Regions from separate parts of the Streptomyces sp. NPDC031365 genome, predicted to be linked through region 2. Evidence: riboswitches for the same ligand, from Rfam matches in the RefSeq annotation. Region 2 holds a riboswitch; the other holds the start of a gene.
What was found. Region 2 has a riboswitch for S-adenosylmethionine ahead of ACZ5C2_RS05045 (aminotransferase class V-fold PLP-dependent enzyme). Riboswitches for the same ligand answer to the same signal wherever they lie in the genome.
Positions count from the first base shown of each region.

Region 1: another riboswitch for S-adenosylmethionine. It lies ahead of thrC (threonine synthase); the one in region 2 lies ahead of ACZ5C2_RS05045 (aminotransferase class V-fold PLP-dependent enzyme).

Region 1 covers NZ_JBVIIM010000001.1:187,887-195,043, reverse strand. The annotation lists gene ACZ5C2_RS00915 (MurR/RpiR family transcriptional regulator) at 1-36, shown strand, start outside; gene murQ (N-acetylmuramic acid 6-phosphate etherase) at 137-1,072, shown strand; gene ACZ5C2_RS00905 (hypothetical protein) at 1,170-1,739, shown strand; gene ACZ5C2_RS00900 (hypothetical protein) at 1,782-1,904, shown strand; gene groL (chaperonin GroEL) at 1,994-3,616, opposite strand; gene ACZ5C2_RS00890 (cold-shock protein) at 4,011-4,214, opposite strand; gene ACZ5C2_RS00885 (MoaD/ThiS family protein) at 4,645-4,920, opposite strand; gene thrC (threonine synthase) at 5,027-6,325, opposite strand; SAM riboswitch class I at 6,344-6,491, opposite strand; gene ACZ5C2_RS00875 (glucosyl-3-phosphoglycerate synthase) at 6,629-7,157, shown strand, end outside.
Region 2 covers NZ_JBVIIM010000002.1:522,002-529,158, reverse strand. The annotation lists gene ACZ5C2_RS05065 (NYN domain-containing protein) at 1-946, opposite strand, end outside; gene ACZ5C2_RS05060 (hypothetical protein) at 1,014-1,253, opposite strand; gene ACZ5C2_RS05055 (rhomboid family intramembrane serine protease) at 1,411-2,145, shown strand; gene ACZ5C2_RS05050 (Lrp/AsnC family transcriptional regulator) at 2,142-2,423, shown strand; gene ACZ5C2_RS05045 (aminotransferase class V-fold PLP-dependent enzyme) at 2,537-3,904, opposite strand; SAM riboswitch class IV at 4,067-4,183, opposite strand; gene trpD (anthranilate phosphoribosyltransferase) at 4,258-5,322, opposite strand; gene qcrB (cytochrome bc1 complex cytochrome b subunit) at 5,478-7,115, opposite strand; gene qcrA (cytochrome bc1 complex Rieske iron-sulfur subunit) at 7,112-7,157, opposite strand, start outside.

The DNA of each region.
Region 1 (7,157 bases), on a different contig from region 2:
GCGCATCGGCACCGGGTGCTCCGCAAGGGGCCGTAAAAGTGTGCTGTCGTGGTCATCCGCGGGCGGTCCGTGGCGTGTCGCGCGGGTCCCCGCGCCCCTGAGTGTGCTTCCCGACCCCGGACCGGAAAGACCCGCCATGACCCCCACCTCCCACAACCACGATCTGCGAGCCCAGCTGGAGACGCTCACCACCGAGGCGTACCGGCCGGAACTCGCGGACATCGACCGGTTGCCGACGCTCGAGATCGCGCGGCTGATGAACGGCGAGGACGCCGCGGTGGCCGGTGCCGTGGCCGAGCAGCTGCCGTCGATCGCCGCCGCGATCGACGCCGTCGCCGAGCGGATGGCCCGCGGCGGGCGGCTGGTCTACGCGGGCGCGGGCACCGCCGGACGGCTCGGCGTACTGGACGCCTCCGAGTGCCCGCCGACGTTCAACACCGATCCGGCGCAGGTCGTCGGCCTGATCGCGGGCGGCCCGGACGCCGTGGTCACCTCGGTGGAGGGCGCCGAGGACTCCCGGGAGCTGGCCGAGTCCGATCTCGCCGCGCTGAAGCTGACCGCCGACGACTCGGTGGTCGGTGTCTCCGCCTCCGGCCGCACCCCCTACGCGATCGGTGCCGTCGCGTACGCCCGCGCATGCGGCGCCCTCACCGTGGGCCTGGCCTGCAACCGGGGCAGCGCGCTGGCGGCGGCGGCCGAGCACGGCATCGAGGTCGTCGTGGGCCCGGAGTTCCTCACCGGCTCCACCCGCCTCAAGGCCGGCACCGCCCAGAAGCTCGTCCTGAACATGCTGTCGACGATCACGATGATCCGGCTGGGCAAGACGTACGGGAACCTGATGGTCGACGTCCGCGCCTCGAACGAGAAACTGCGCGCCCGCTCCCGCCGTATCGTCGCCCAGGTGACGGGAGCGGACGACGACGCCTGCGAGCGTGCCCTGGCCGCCACGGACGGCGAGGTGAAGAACGCGATCCTGGTCCTGCTGGCCGGCGTGGACGCCCCCACGGCCGCCCGCCTCCTCACGGAGTCCGCCGGCCACCTGCGCGCGGCGCTGGCAGCGGCGGCGGACTGACCCGGCGGCGCGCTGGGATACTGGACCCGTCCCCCGTCCCCCGTCCCCACCCCGTCGCTCCACACCGGCCCCGTCACCCCATTCCGGAGTGTTCCCCATGAACCACGCGCAGCTCACCACCCTGGGCCGGGCCCTGCGGGTCCTCGGTGAGCACGGCGAGGCGCTGTCCGCCGACACCGCGGACGCCCGGCTGCACGAAGTGAGGAACGATCTGCGGCGGGCCCTGGACCTGCTGGAGGAGAGCGTCACCACGGCCGTGCCCAGCACGCGCTGCGCCGAGCACCCCACAGGACCGGTCGACAAGAGCGCCCCCGATCTGTGTCTGCTCTGCGAGACCCGGCGCCGTACCGCCCGCCGCGCCGAGTTCAACGGCCCCGCCCCGCAGGTTCCGCCCACCGAGCCCGCGCAGTCCCGGTACGGGGTGAGCGGTGACCGGCCGCAGCCCCAGCAGCGCTGGCTGCCGGAGCTGTGGAACGGTCAGGCGTGGCAGCTGTGCGGGACCCCGCGCCGGGACCGGCGCGAGGCCGAGCTGTTCATCGCGGCGCAGCGGCGCGGGCCCCGGCCCGCCATGGCGTACCGCCTCGTGCACGAGTTCACCGACTACGAGGTGCTGCGCGTGTGGGGGACGCCGGTCAGGGTCGACATCGAGCCGATGGGCAACCTCTGAGACGGACCCGGCCCCGCGTCGGCCCGTGAGGCCGGACGGCCGGTGCCGGCAGTCTCCGACCTGCCCGTGGGGACCACCGTCGCGCCCGTGGGGACCACCGTCGTTCTCCTCTCCCCCATGGACACCGCCCCCGGCACCGGGGAAGCCGGGGACCGCGCCGACTGACCCCGCGAACGCCCGAGGGCGGCACCCCCTGCCGGAACAGGGGGTGCCGCCCTCGGTCACGCTACGGACGGATCCGATCCTCGAAGGGATCAGAAGTCCATGTCACCGCCCGGCATGCCGCCGCCGGCCGGGGCCGCGTTCTTCTCCGGCTTGTCGGCGATGACGGCCTCGGTGGTGAGGAACAGCGCGGCGATGGAGGCGGCGTTCTGCAGGGCAGAGCGGGTCACCTTCGCCGGGTCGATGATGCCTTCGGCGATCATGTCGACGTACTCGCCGGTCGCGGCGTTCAGACCGTGGCCGACCTGGAGGTTGCGGACCTTCTCCACGACGACGCCGCCCTCGAGACCACCGTTGACGGCGATCTGCTTCAGCGGCGCCTCCAGGGCGAGCTTCACGGCGTTGGCGCCGGTCGCCTCGTCACCCTCGAGCTCCAGCTTCTCGAAGACCTGGGAGGCCTGCAGCAGGGCCACGCCACCACCGGCGACGATGCCCTCCTCGACGGCCGCCTTGGCGTTGCGCACGGCGTCCTCGATGCGGTGCTTGCGCTCCTTGAGCTCCACCTCGGTGGCGGCACCGGCCTTGATGACCGCGACACCGCCGGCGAGCTTCGCCAGGCGCTCCTGGAGCTTCTCGCGGTCGTAGTCCGAGTCGCTGTTCTCGATCTCGGCACGGATCTGGTTCACGCGGCCCTGGACCTGGTCGGCCGAGCCGGCACCGTCGACGATGGTGGTCTCGTCCTTGGTGATGACGACCTTGCGGGCCTTGCCCAGCAGGTCGATCGTGGCGTTCTCCAGCTTCAGGCCGACCTCCTCGGAGATGACCTCGCCGCCCGTGAGGATGGCGATGTCGCCGAGCATGGCCTTGCGGCGGTCACCGAAGCCCGGGGCCTTGACGGCGACGGACTTGAAGGTGCCACGGATCTTGTTGACCACCAGGGTCGACAGGGCCTCGCCCTCGACGTCCTCGGCGATGATCAGCAGCGGCTTGCCGCCCTGCATGACCTTCTCGAGGAGCGGGAGCAGGTCCTTGACGTTGGAGATCTTGGAGTTCGCGATCAGGATGTACGGGTCGTCGAGGACGGCCTCCATACGCTCCATGTCGGTGGCGAAGTACGCCGAGATGTAGCCCTTGTCGAAGCGCATACCCTCGGTGAGCTCCAGCTCCAGACCGAAGGTCTGGGACTCCTCGACGGTGATGACGCCTTCCTTGCCGACCTTGTCCATGGCCTCGGCGATGAGCTCGCCGATCTGGGTGTCGGCGGCGGAGATGGAGGCCGTGGAGGCGATCTGCTCCTTGGTCTCGACATCCTTCGCCTGCTCGAGCAGGGCGCCGGAGACGGCCTCGACGGCCTTCTCGATGCCGCGCTTGAGGGCCATCGGGTTGGCGCCGGCGGCTACGTTGCGCAGGCCCTCCTTGACCAGGGCCTGGGCGAGAACGGTCGCGGTGGTCGTACCGTCACCGGCGACGTCGTCCGTCTTCTTGGCGACTTCCTTGACCAGCTCGGCGCCGATCTTCTCGTACGGGTCCTCGAGCTCGATCTCCTTGGCGATGGACACACCATCGTTGGTGATCGTGGGGGCACCCCACTTCTTCTCGAGGACGACGTTGCGGCCCTTGGGGCCGAGCGTCACCTTGACGGCGTCCGCGAGCTGGTTCATGCCGCGCTCGAGGCCTCGCCGCGCCTCCTCGTCGAACGCGATGATCTTGGCCATGTGAAGTGGTCCCTCCAGGACTGGGGGTGATTCCTTCGGACCGCGCCCGCGCCCGCGACGGACGGCTCGCCAACCCTGTGGTTCCTTGCCCCACATGGCCCGCGGGCCTCACCGACCCGGTCCTTCGTTGTCACTCTCACCTTCAGAGTGCTAACGCCAATGATTAGCACTCGACCCCCCCGAGTGCAAGGCGCGCCCGCGAAGCGGGCCCGTTGAGGGGTGGTGGTCGGGTGACGGGTGGGCGCAGGCGCCCGGGGGAGTCACGGGGCGCCCAGCCGGGCGCGACCATGGGCGCGCGCCCCCACCACGGGCCTTCCGGGCACGGCGAAGGACCCGCACCCCGAGAGGTGCGGGCCCTTCGTCAGCAGAAAGATGCTTGTGGTTGGTAGCGTGTTCAGGCGCTGAGACGAACCATGTCGGCCTGCGGGCCCTTCTGACCCTGCGAGATCTCGAACTCGACCCGCTGGCCTTCTTCGAGGGTGCGGTAGCCGTCCATCTGAATCGCGCTGTAGTGGACGAAAACATCCGCACCACCGTCGACCGCGATGAAGCCGTACCCCTTCTCCGCGTTGAACCACTTGACGGTGCCCTGAGCCATGCCTAACTCCCCTATTACTGGCCCTTGCACAGATCCGCACTTCGCGGACCCGGGTCAGACCTCACCCCCCAACGGTTGGGGGCGTGCGCCGGAACGCGTCGACCGCGGCTGAATGTATCTGTCCAACTGCCGTCTGCAACAGGTCAATCGGACGAGAAATCCGGACGACACGGGTCCGGAATGTGGCGAGAATTCACCTGAATTCAGGGCAAGCCGGGCCGGACAAAGGTCACAGAAGCCGCGAAACGTGCCCACACTTTGGCTACATCCAGTCGGATGTACGGCAGGAATTCAAGGTCTTCGATCAGTGGATCGGGAGCGCGTTCCCCAACTCTACCGCGCTCAATCCCATGGAATTGCCCCCTCCGCATCTCTCACGGAGGGGGCGAAGTCCTCAACGCTCGGTAACCGTCATTACCGATGGTAATGATCAGCCGCCGGCGACCGCCGGAATGATCGACACGCCGGCCCCCTCCGGGGTGGCCGTCTCCAGCCCCTGTTCGAACCGCACGTCGTCATCGTTCACGTACACATTGACGAACCGCCGCAGCTTGCCCTGATCGTCCAGAACCCGGGCGGCGATTCCGGTGTGGTTCTTCTCCAGGTCCGAGATGACCTCGGCGAGGGTGGCCCCCTCGGCACTCACTTCGGCCTGCCCACCGGTGTAGGTACGCAGGATGGTAGGGATACGAACAGTCACGCTCACGACAAAACCTCCGGAAGGAACAGCACCCTGGGGGCGCGAAGCTGTATGGACATGCGGCTACCCTCGCGGGGCGTGACCCGCCGCAACGGACCTGCGGACGAACGGCTCAGACGAGCCCGGCTTCGCGGAACGACTCCAGGCTGGGACGAACGGTCGCCGTGAGCCCCGTCCCCGCCACCGCGTCCAGCGTCTTCAGACCATCACCCGTGTTGAGCACGACGGTGGTCAGCGACGGGTCGAGGGCACCGCTCTCCAGAAGCTTCTTCGCGACCCCCACCGTCACACCCCCCGCGGTCTCCGCGAAGATCCCCTCCGTCCGCGCGAGCAACTTGATCGCGTCGACGATCTGCTCGTCGTTCACGTCCTCCACCGCACCGCCCGTGCGACGCGCGATGTCCAGCACGTACGGCCCGTCCGCCGGGTTCCCGATCGCCAGCGACTTGGCGATCGTGTCCGGCTTCTGCGGGCGTACGACGTCGTGCCCGGCCTTGTAGGCCGTGGACACCGGCGAACAGCCCTCCGCCTGCGCACCGAAGATCCTGTACGGCTTGTCCTCGACGAGCCCCAGCCTGATCAGCTCCTGCAGCCCCTTGTCGATCTTCGTGAGCTGCGAGCCGGAGGCGATCGGGATGACGAGCTGGTCCGGGAGCTGCCAGCCGAGCTGCTCGCAGATCTCGTACGCCAGGGTCTTGGACCCCTCCGCGTAGTAGGGCCTCAGGTTGACGTTGACGAAGCCCCAGCCCTCGCCGGCCGGGTCGCCGATCAGCTCGGAGCAGAAGCGGTTCACGTCGTCGTAGTTGCCCTCGATGCCGACGAGTTCGCCACCGTAGACGGCGGCCATGACGACCTTGCCCTGCTCCAGGTCGTGCGGGATGAACACGCAGGAGCGGAAACCCGCCCGGGCGGCGGCGGCACCGACCGCGCCGGCGAGGTTGCCGGTGGAGGAGCAGGACAGGGTGGTGAAGCCGAAGGCGCGGGCGGCCTCGATGGCCTGGGCGACGACGCGGTCCTTGAAGGAGTGCGTGGGGTTGCCGGAGTCGTCCTTGATGAACAGCTTGCCGGCGTCGACGCCGAGCTCACGCGCGAGGTTGTCGGCCTGGACGAGCTTGGTCCAGCCGGGGTTCAGGTTCGGCTTGCCGGCCACGTCCGCCGGGACGGGCAGCAGGGGCGCGTAGCGCCAGATGTTCGCGGGTCCCGCTTCGATCCGCTTGCGCAGCTCCTCGGCGTCGTAGGCCGAGAAGTCGTAGGCGATCTCCAGCGGGCCGAAACACTCCTCGCAGGCGAAGACCGGGCCGAGGGGCACACGGTGGCCGCATTCGCGGCAGGAGAGCGCGGCGGCGGGGCCCAGATCGACGGCGTTCGCGGCGGCGGATTCGGTGGTGCTTGCAACAGTCTGCACAGCCATGTGAGGCGAGGCCCTTTCTCCTCATCTTCCTCACGGCGCATCTCGCCGTGAGACGGATTTGGCACCTTCACTAGCCGGGAGCCTCGCCACGTCCGCGTGACAGGAACCGACTGGAGGGTTGCCGGGGCTTCATCGGGCCGTATCCCTCTGCCCCTCTGGATGAGCGGTGTTCAGTTGTCGGCGCGGCGACCCCGGCGTGCGAGGGTCATCGGCGTTGTTCAAGACTGTAACCGAGGCCTGGAAGGTCGAGACAGTCCGTCCGAACCGCGAGATGGATCACAGGCCAGTGAGGAGCCGGGGACCGTGCTGGAAGAAGTCGAGCGCTGGCTGACCGACCGCTCCTGGTCCGTGGCCGACCGCCCGCTCCACCGGATCCTGGCGGCGAAACGCGCCACGGGGCAGACGGTGAGCGTGGTGCTGCCCGCGCTGAACGAGGAGGCGACGGTCGGCGAGATCGTGTCGGTCGTCCGCCACGATCTGGTGCACCGTGTCCCGCTGGTCGACGAGGTCGTGGTGGTCGACTCGGGTTCGACCGACCGCACGGCCGAGGCGGCGGCGGCAGCGGGCGCGACGGTGGTGCACCGGGACGCGATCCTGCCCCGCATACCGGCGGTGCCCGGCAAGGGCGAGGTTCTGTGGCGGTCGCTGCTGGTCACCCGGGGCGACATCGTGTGCTTCGTCGACGCGGACCTCAGGGAGTTCTCCTCCGACTTCGTCTCCGGCATCGTCGGCCCGCTGCTCACCGAGCCGGACGTGCAGCTGGTCAAGGCCATGTACGACCGTCCCCTCGGCCCGGCGGCCGGTCAGGGCGGCCGGGTCACGGAGCTGATGG
Region 2 (7,157 bases):
TGGCCGGATCGTTCTCGGAGAGGGCGCGGGCGGCGATGTCCTTCGGGGTCATGCGCCCCGGTTCCACGGCGTCCACGGTCTCGGCGGGCCGGACGGACACGGGAGGCAGTGCCAGCTCGCGCCGGAGCCCCTGGGTGGCTTCCAGGACGGTGTCCAGCAGCAGCCGTACCCGCATGTCCTCGACGCTGCGGCCCTCCCGGGCGGCCCGGCGGGCGGCCTCCAGGGCTGCCTCGCTCTCCTCCAGGCGGGCCTTGAGGCGCCGGCTCTCGCTCTCGGCGGCCGACACCTGGGCCTGGCCCTCGGCGCGCACGGACTCCATCTCGCCCCGCAGCTTGCGCACGGCGGCCTCGCCGCGCTTGACGTCGCTGAGGGCGGAGCGCAGCTTGCGGTGGAGCGACTCGGTCTCCTTCTTCGCCGACTCCAGCTCGGTGCGCAGCCGCTCGGTCTCGGACTTGGTGTGCTCGCGGGCCCGGGCGAGCTCGGCGCGCAGCCGGTCCAGCTCGGCCCGGGCCTCCTCGTCGGCGCGCTCGGCCTCGGCGCGCTGGGCCTCCTCGCCGGCGGCGGTCACCAGCTTGACCCAGCCGGCCGGGCGGAGCACATAGGCCGCGGCCGCCACGTCGAGCGGGTCCGCGGCCGGGGGCGGTGAGCCGGAGTCGAGGGCTCCGGTCAGTTCCGCCTGGGCCTCCCTGAGCTTCTCCCCGATGCGCTGCCGGAACGTCGCATCGCTCTCCAGGGCCGCCGCCATGGCGTTGCCGGCGAACTTGGCGCGGCGGTTCGGGGCGAACCGGGCGTACTGTCTGAGCTGAGCGGGCAGCTCGGCGACCGTGAGTCCGCCGAAGCCGTCGGCGACGATCTGGACGACCCGGCGGCGCACTCCGTCGGGCAGCGGACGGTCGAGCACCTCGGCGGCGCCGTCCTGCGGCCCCCCGCCCGTGGTCTCCACCATCCGTCACACCCCCATGCCTGTGTGCGACCCCGCGTGCGGGGTCACCATCAGCGGGGCCTGCTCCGCTTCAGGAGCCGGCGCCCGGCCTGTCCACGAGTTCCACCTGGTCCACGGCGTTGCACCAGCGGCACCGTACCGACTCGATCGTCTCACCGAGCACCTCGCGCTCCTCGACCTTGGGCTCTCCGGCCAGGTCGAGGTGGACGTACTCGACGACCTTCGACGAGCGGGTCACGTCGAAGCGGGTGAGGTTGCCGCAGAGGGTGCAACGCCACCGCGTCGAGGCCGTCGGCAGAGGAACCGTCATCGTGGCTGTTCGCCTTCCTTCCAGTGTCCGTGACGCACCGGGCTGCCCGGTGCGTGTGGCACGTAACCCTACGGCCTGGCGGGTCCCCACCGCCCGCCCGTCCATGGCGGCGAGGCGGTATGTGCGGTTGCGTCCGGTTGCGTCATGCTCTGTGTCCATGACCCGCAACTGGAGCGCGTCGGCCGCCACGGCGATCCGGGGCGCTTCCGCGCCGGTGACCCACACCCTCCTCGTGCTGTGCTGCCTGGTCTTCCTGATCGGGCCGGCCTCGGGCCTCAACCCGGCCCACGGTTCGGGGGAGGAACTGCTCGCCGCGCGGAGGGCCTACTTCCGGCACTGGGGCGTGGTCCCCGCAGACCTGTTCGATGGATCCCCCGGGGCCGTCCTCACCCCGGCCACGGCGTTGTTCGTACACGGAAGCTGGGTGCATCTGCTCGGCAACATGCTCTTCCTCCACGTCTTCGGAGCGATGGCCGAGGCACGGATGGGCCGGGTGCGGTTCACCCTGTGCTACGCCGGCTGCGGCTACCTGGCGCTGCTGGGGTACGCCGCGGCCGACGCGGACTCCGAGCGTGCCCTGGTCGGCGCGTCCGGAGCGATCTCGGCGGTGCTCGGGGCGTTCCTCTTCCTGTTCCCCCGGGCCCGGGTGACCAGTCTTCTGCCGTTCCTGTTCTTCCTGCCGGTGCGTCTGCCGGCATGGGTGGTGCTGCCGTTCTGGGCGGCACTGCAGTGGGCGGCCGCCGGGCGGACGGCCGACGGGCCGGTGGTGGCCCATCTGGCGCACCTGCTGGGGTTCGGGCTGGGCTTCGGCTACGCGTGGGTGTGTTTCGGCGGGGCGACTACAGTGAGGTCCGCCCCTGCTCCGGCCCCCGAGGGAGAGAACCAGCCGTGATCACCGCGATCGTCCTCATCAAGACCAGCGTGGACCGGATCCCCGAGATCGCGGAGCAGATCGCCGCGCTGGACAATGTCAGCGAGGTCTTCTCCGTCACCGGCACCTACGACCTGATCGCCATGGTCCGGGTCCGCGGGCACGAGGACCTGGCGGAGGTCATCCCCGGCCGGATCAGCAAGATCCCGGGCGTGGAGGGCACCGACACCCACGTGGCGTTCCGTACGTACTCGCAGCACGACCTGGAGGCGGCGTTCGCCATCGGCCTGGACAGCTGACACCGGTTCCGCGTGCAGTGCGTGGCGTCCGGCCGGTGATGGCTGCGCCCCCGCCGCCCCTTCCCGTCCCGAACCCGGGGCTCCGGGATGCAGGGACGGAGGGCGAGCATCCCTCAGGCGGAGGTGTCCGGGACGCAGCGGCCGTCCACCGTGCGGTAGGTCCAGCGGGCGCCGTCGCGGACGAGTTCGCGCACCGCCCGTACGAACCGCTCGACGTGCTCGTCGGGCGTGCCCGCCCCGAAGCTGACCCGGATGGCGTTGAGCGACTTCTCCCCGGGCGCCGCCTCGGGAGCGCGGCACTCGCCCTGCGTCTGCGGGGCGCTGCCGAGCAGCCTGCGCACCAGCGGGTGCGCGCAGAACAGCCCGTCGCGTACGCCGATGCCGTACTCGGCGGACAACGCGGCGGCGAAGTGGGAACTGTTCCAGCCCTCGACGACGAAGGAGAGCACACCGACGCGCGGGGCGTCGTCCCCGAACAGGGACAGGAACCGCACCTGGGGAACGTCCGCGAGCCCCGCGCGCACCGTGCGGATCAGCTCCTCCTCACGCACGGCCAGTGCCTCGAAGCCGGCCTCGATGAGCGTCTTGCAGGCGGAGGCGACGGCGTGGACACCGATGACGTTGGGCGAGCCGGCCTCGTGGCGGGCCGCGCTGTCGTGCCACTCCACGTCCACTCCCCCGTCCGCGCGCCGGGTGACCTTTCGGCTCGCGCCACCGCCGGCGAGGTACGGCTCGGCCGCCCGCAGCCAGTCGGAGCGGCCGGCCAGCACACCGGAGCCGAACGGGGCGTACAGCTTGTGCCCGGAGAAGGCCACCCAGTCGACGTCCAGGTCCCGCACGCTCACCGCGCGGTGAGGGGCGAGCTGGGCGGCGTCCAGCACGATCCGCGCGCCGTGCGCGTGGGCGGCGGCGGCGAGCTCCCGGACGGGCCACAGCTCGCCGGTCACGTTGGAGGCGCCGGTGACGCAGACCAGGGCCGGACCGTGCGGGTCACGGCCGGCGAGGGCGCGTTCCAGGGTCGTCACGGCCTCGCGGGGGCCCCCGGGGGCGTCGAGGTAGGTGACGCGCGCCTCCCGCCAGGGCAGCAGGGAGGCGTGGTGCTCGGTCTCGAAGACGAAGACCTCGCAGCCGTCGGGGAGCGCGGCGGCGAGCAGGTTGAGGGAGTCGGTGGTGGACCGGGTGAAGACCACCTGGTCCCCGCTGCGGCAGTCGAGGAACTCGGCGACGGTCCGGCGGGCGTCCTCGAACAGGTCGGTGGAGAGCTGGGACAGGTACCCGGCGCCCCGGTGGACGCTGCCGTAGTACGGCGCGTACGCGGCCACGTCGTCCCACACCCGCTGGAGGGCGGGGGCGCTGGCGGCGTAGTCGAGGGCGGCGTAGACGGCCTCGCCACCGGTGACGAGGGGGACGGTGACGTCCCGGCCCAGGACGGGCAGCGGGGCACAGACGGAGCGGTCGGCGGCAACGGTGGAGACGGACATGGCACAACTCCCGTGAGGCAGACGGAATCCCCGCGCGAGCGGACGACGCTCAAGCGCGGAAGGGAAGAGAAGAGGGGTTTGCGGAGGCGGGGCTCGGCAGCCCTAGCGCATTCGCTGGCTCACGGAAGGCTCCTCGACGACCAGGACCCCTGGCGTGCGAGGGGTCCGCGCTTGCCGTGAGCCCTGCTGCCCACGGCCTGGTCCTCACCCGGGGCACCCCGCCACGGACGGAGGGTTGCCGGACAGCCGGCCGGGGCCTGATGGCTGTCACTCGTGACCTGGACAGGAAGGTACTGAAGTGATCGGCGTCCCGCAACCCGTGTCCGGATCGCGGGACATCCCGACGGTGGGTCCTACGCGTTGCTGACGGCGACCCAGCGCTCCAGGATCCGCTGGGCGGCCCCCGAGTCGATCGCCTCGGCCGCCTTGGCCATCCCGGCGCGGATCTGTTCGGTCAGGGTGCCGGAGCTGGGCTCCAGGGCCACCAGCGCCGCCGCCGAGTTCAGCAGCACCGCGTCCCGTACCGGGCCGGTCTCACCGTCCAGCAGCCTGCGGGCGACCTCCGCGTTGTAGGAGGCGTCGGCGCCGCGCAGGGCCTCCACGGGCACCAGGTCGATGCCGACCTCGCGCGGGTCGAAGGTCTCCTCCTTGACGTGGCCGTCCCGGACCACCCACACCCTGGAGGTGGCGGTGGTCGTCAGCTCGTCCAGGCCGTCGTCGCCGCGGAACACCAGCGAGGAGTGACCGCGTCCGGCGAAGACCCCGGCCATGATGGGGGCCATCCGGAGGTCGGCGACCCCGACCGCCTGGGCCTTGACCTTCGCCGGATTGGCCAGCGGGCCGAGGAAGTTGAACACCGTGCGGATGCCCAGCTGACCGCGCGCGGCGGCCACGTGGCGCAGCGCCGGGTGGAACTTCACCGCGAAGCAGAAGGTGATCCCGGCCTCCTCGGCCACCTCGGCCACCCGTCGCGGGGTCAGCTGCAGATTGACGCCGAGCTTCTCCAGGACGTCGGAGGCGCCGGACGCGGAGGAGGCGGCCCGGTTGCCGTGCTTGACGACCTTCGCGCCGGTGCCGGCCACGACGATCGAGGACATCGTGGAGATGTTCACCGTCTTGGCGCCGTCGCCGCCGGTGCCGACGATGTCGACCGTGGCGCCCGGCACCTCGATCACATGGGCGTGGTCGTACAGGGCGCGTACACAGCCGGTGATCTCCTCGACGGTCTCACCCTTGGCCCGCAGGGAGACCGCGAACCCGGCGATCTGCGCGTCGGTCGCCTCGCCGCGCATGATCAGGTCCATCGCCCACGCCGTGTCGTCGGCGGACAGGTTCCGGCCGTCCAGCAGTCCGTTCAGCAGGGCGGGCCAGGAACGGCCCGCCGCGGTGTCGCCTCCAGCGGGGGTCACAGCGCTCATGGCCGCTCCTGATGGTCGTGGAAGAGTCCCGGGAACCGGACGAGGTTCCGGGCTCCACCCTATCCAGCTTCGGGGACGCCGAAGGGCCCCCGTCCGCAGAACGGACGGGGGCCCTTCGCCGTCGTGTGGCGACTGGGGTGAGGCGCGTCAGGCGATCAGTGGTGGCCGTGGCCGCTCGAGATCTCCTTGTACTCCTCGACGGTGGGCTTCGCGACCTGCGACTCCTCGCCGTAGTACCCCTTGCTCAGCTTGGCGCGCAGCTTCTCGCTCATCTTCACCTTGCGCCGGACACCGTTCTCGTCGACCGTGGGGCCGATCTCGACCGGCTTGTACTGCTCGTGCGCGGTGAGGGTGTGCAGCTGCTCCTGGCTGAGCGGCTCGTGGACCTCGATGAACTCGCCGTGCGGCAGACGCTTGATGATGCCCGACTCACGGCCGTGCAGCACCTTGTCCTTGTCCCGGCGCTGGAGGCCGAGGCAGATCCGCTTGGTGACGATGAACGCCACGACCGGCGCGACGAAGAACGCGACCCGTACGAACCAGGTGATGGCGTTGATCGACAGGTGGAAGTGGGTGGCCCACAGGTCGTTGCCGCCACCGACGAGGAGCACGAAGTACAGCGTGATCCAGGCGACGCCGAAGGCGGTGCGCGTCGGGGCGTTGCGCGGGCGGTCCAGGATGTGGTGCTCGCGCTTGTCGCCGGTGACCCAGGACTCGATGAACGGGTAGACCGCGATCGAGACCAGGACCAGCGGGAAGATCATCAGCGGGATGAACACACCCAGGACGAGCGTGTGACCCCAGAAGTTGATCTCCCAGCCCGGCATGACACGGATCAGGCCCTCGGAGAAGCCCATGTACCAGTCCGGCTGGGCGCCGGTGGAGACCATGTCCGGCCGGTAGGGACCGATGTTCCAGATCGGGTTGATCGTGGCGACCGCCGAGACGACGGCGAGCACACCGAAGACCAGGAAGAAGAACCCTCCGGCCTTGGCCATGTACACCGGCAGCAGCGGCATGCCCACGACGTTCTTGTTGGTCTTGCCGGGGCCCGCGAACTGCGTGTGCTTGTGGTAGAAGACCAGGATCAGGTGTGCCACCACGAGCCCGAGCATGATGCCCGGCAGCAGCAGGACGTGGACCGAGAAGAACCGGGCGATGAAGTCGTCCCCCGGGAACTCGCCGCCGAAGAGGAAGAACGACAGGTACGTGCCGACGATCGGCACGGACAGGACCGCGCCCTCCATGAAGCGGATACCGGTGCCGGAGAGCAGGTCGTCCGGGAGCGAGTAACCGGTGAAACCGGTGAACATGCCCAGGACGAACAGCAGGAAGCCGAACAGCCAGTTGATCTCACGCGGCTTGCGGAACGCGCCGGTGAAGAACACGCGCATCATGTGCACGAACATGCCGGCCAGGAAGACCAGCGCGGCCCAGTGGTGGATCTGCCGGATCAGCAGACCGCCACGGACGTCGAAGCTGATGTCCAGCGTCGACTTGTAGGCCTCACTCATCAGCTGGCCCTGCATGGGCACGTACGAGCCGTGGTACTCCACCTCGTTCATCGACGGGTGGAAGAACAGCGTCAGGTACACACCCGTGAGGATGATGATGATGAAGCTGTAGAGGCAGATCTCACCCAGCATGAACGACCAGTGGTCGGGGAAGATCTTGCGCATGTTGGCCTTGGCCAGGGAGTAGATCCCCAGCCGGCCGTCGGCCCAGTCGGCAACCTTCTCGCCGGCCGGTGCCTTCCCGCGCGAGCGGGACTCGGGGGTCGTTGCAGTACTCATCCGCGCTCCCAGAAGGCAGGACCGACGGGCTCGTCGAAGTCG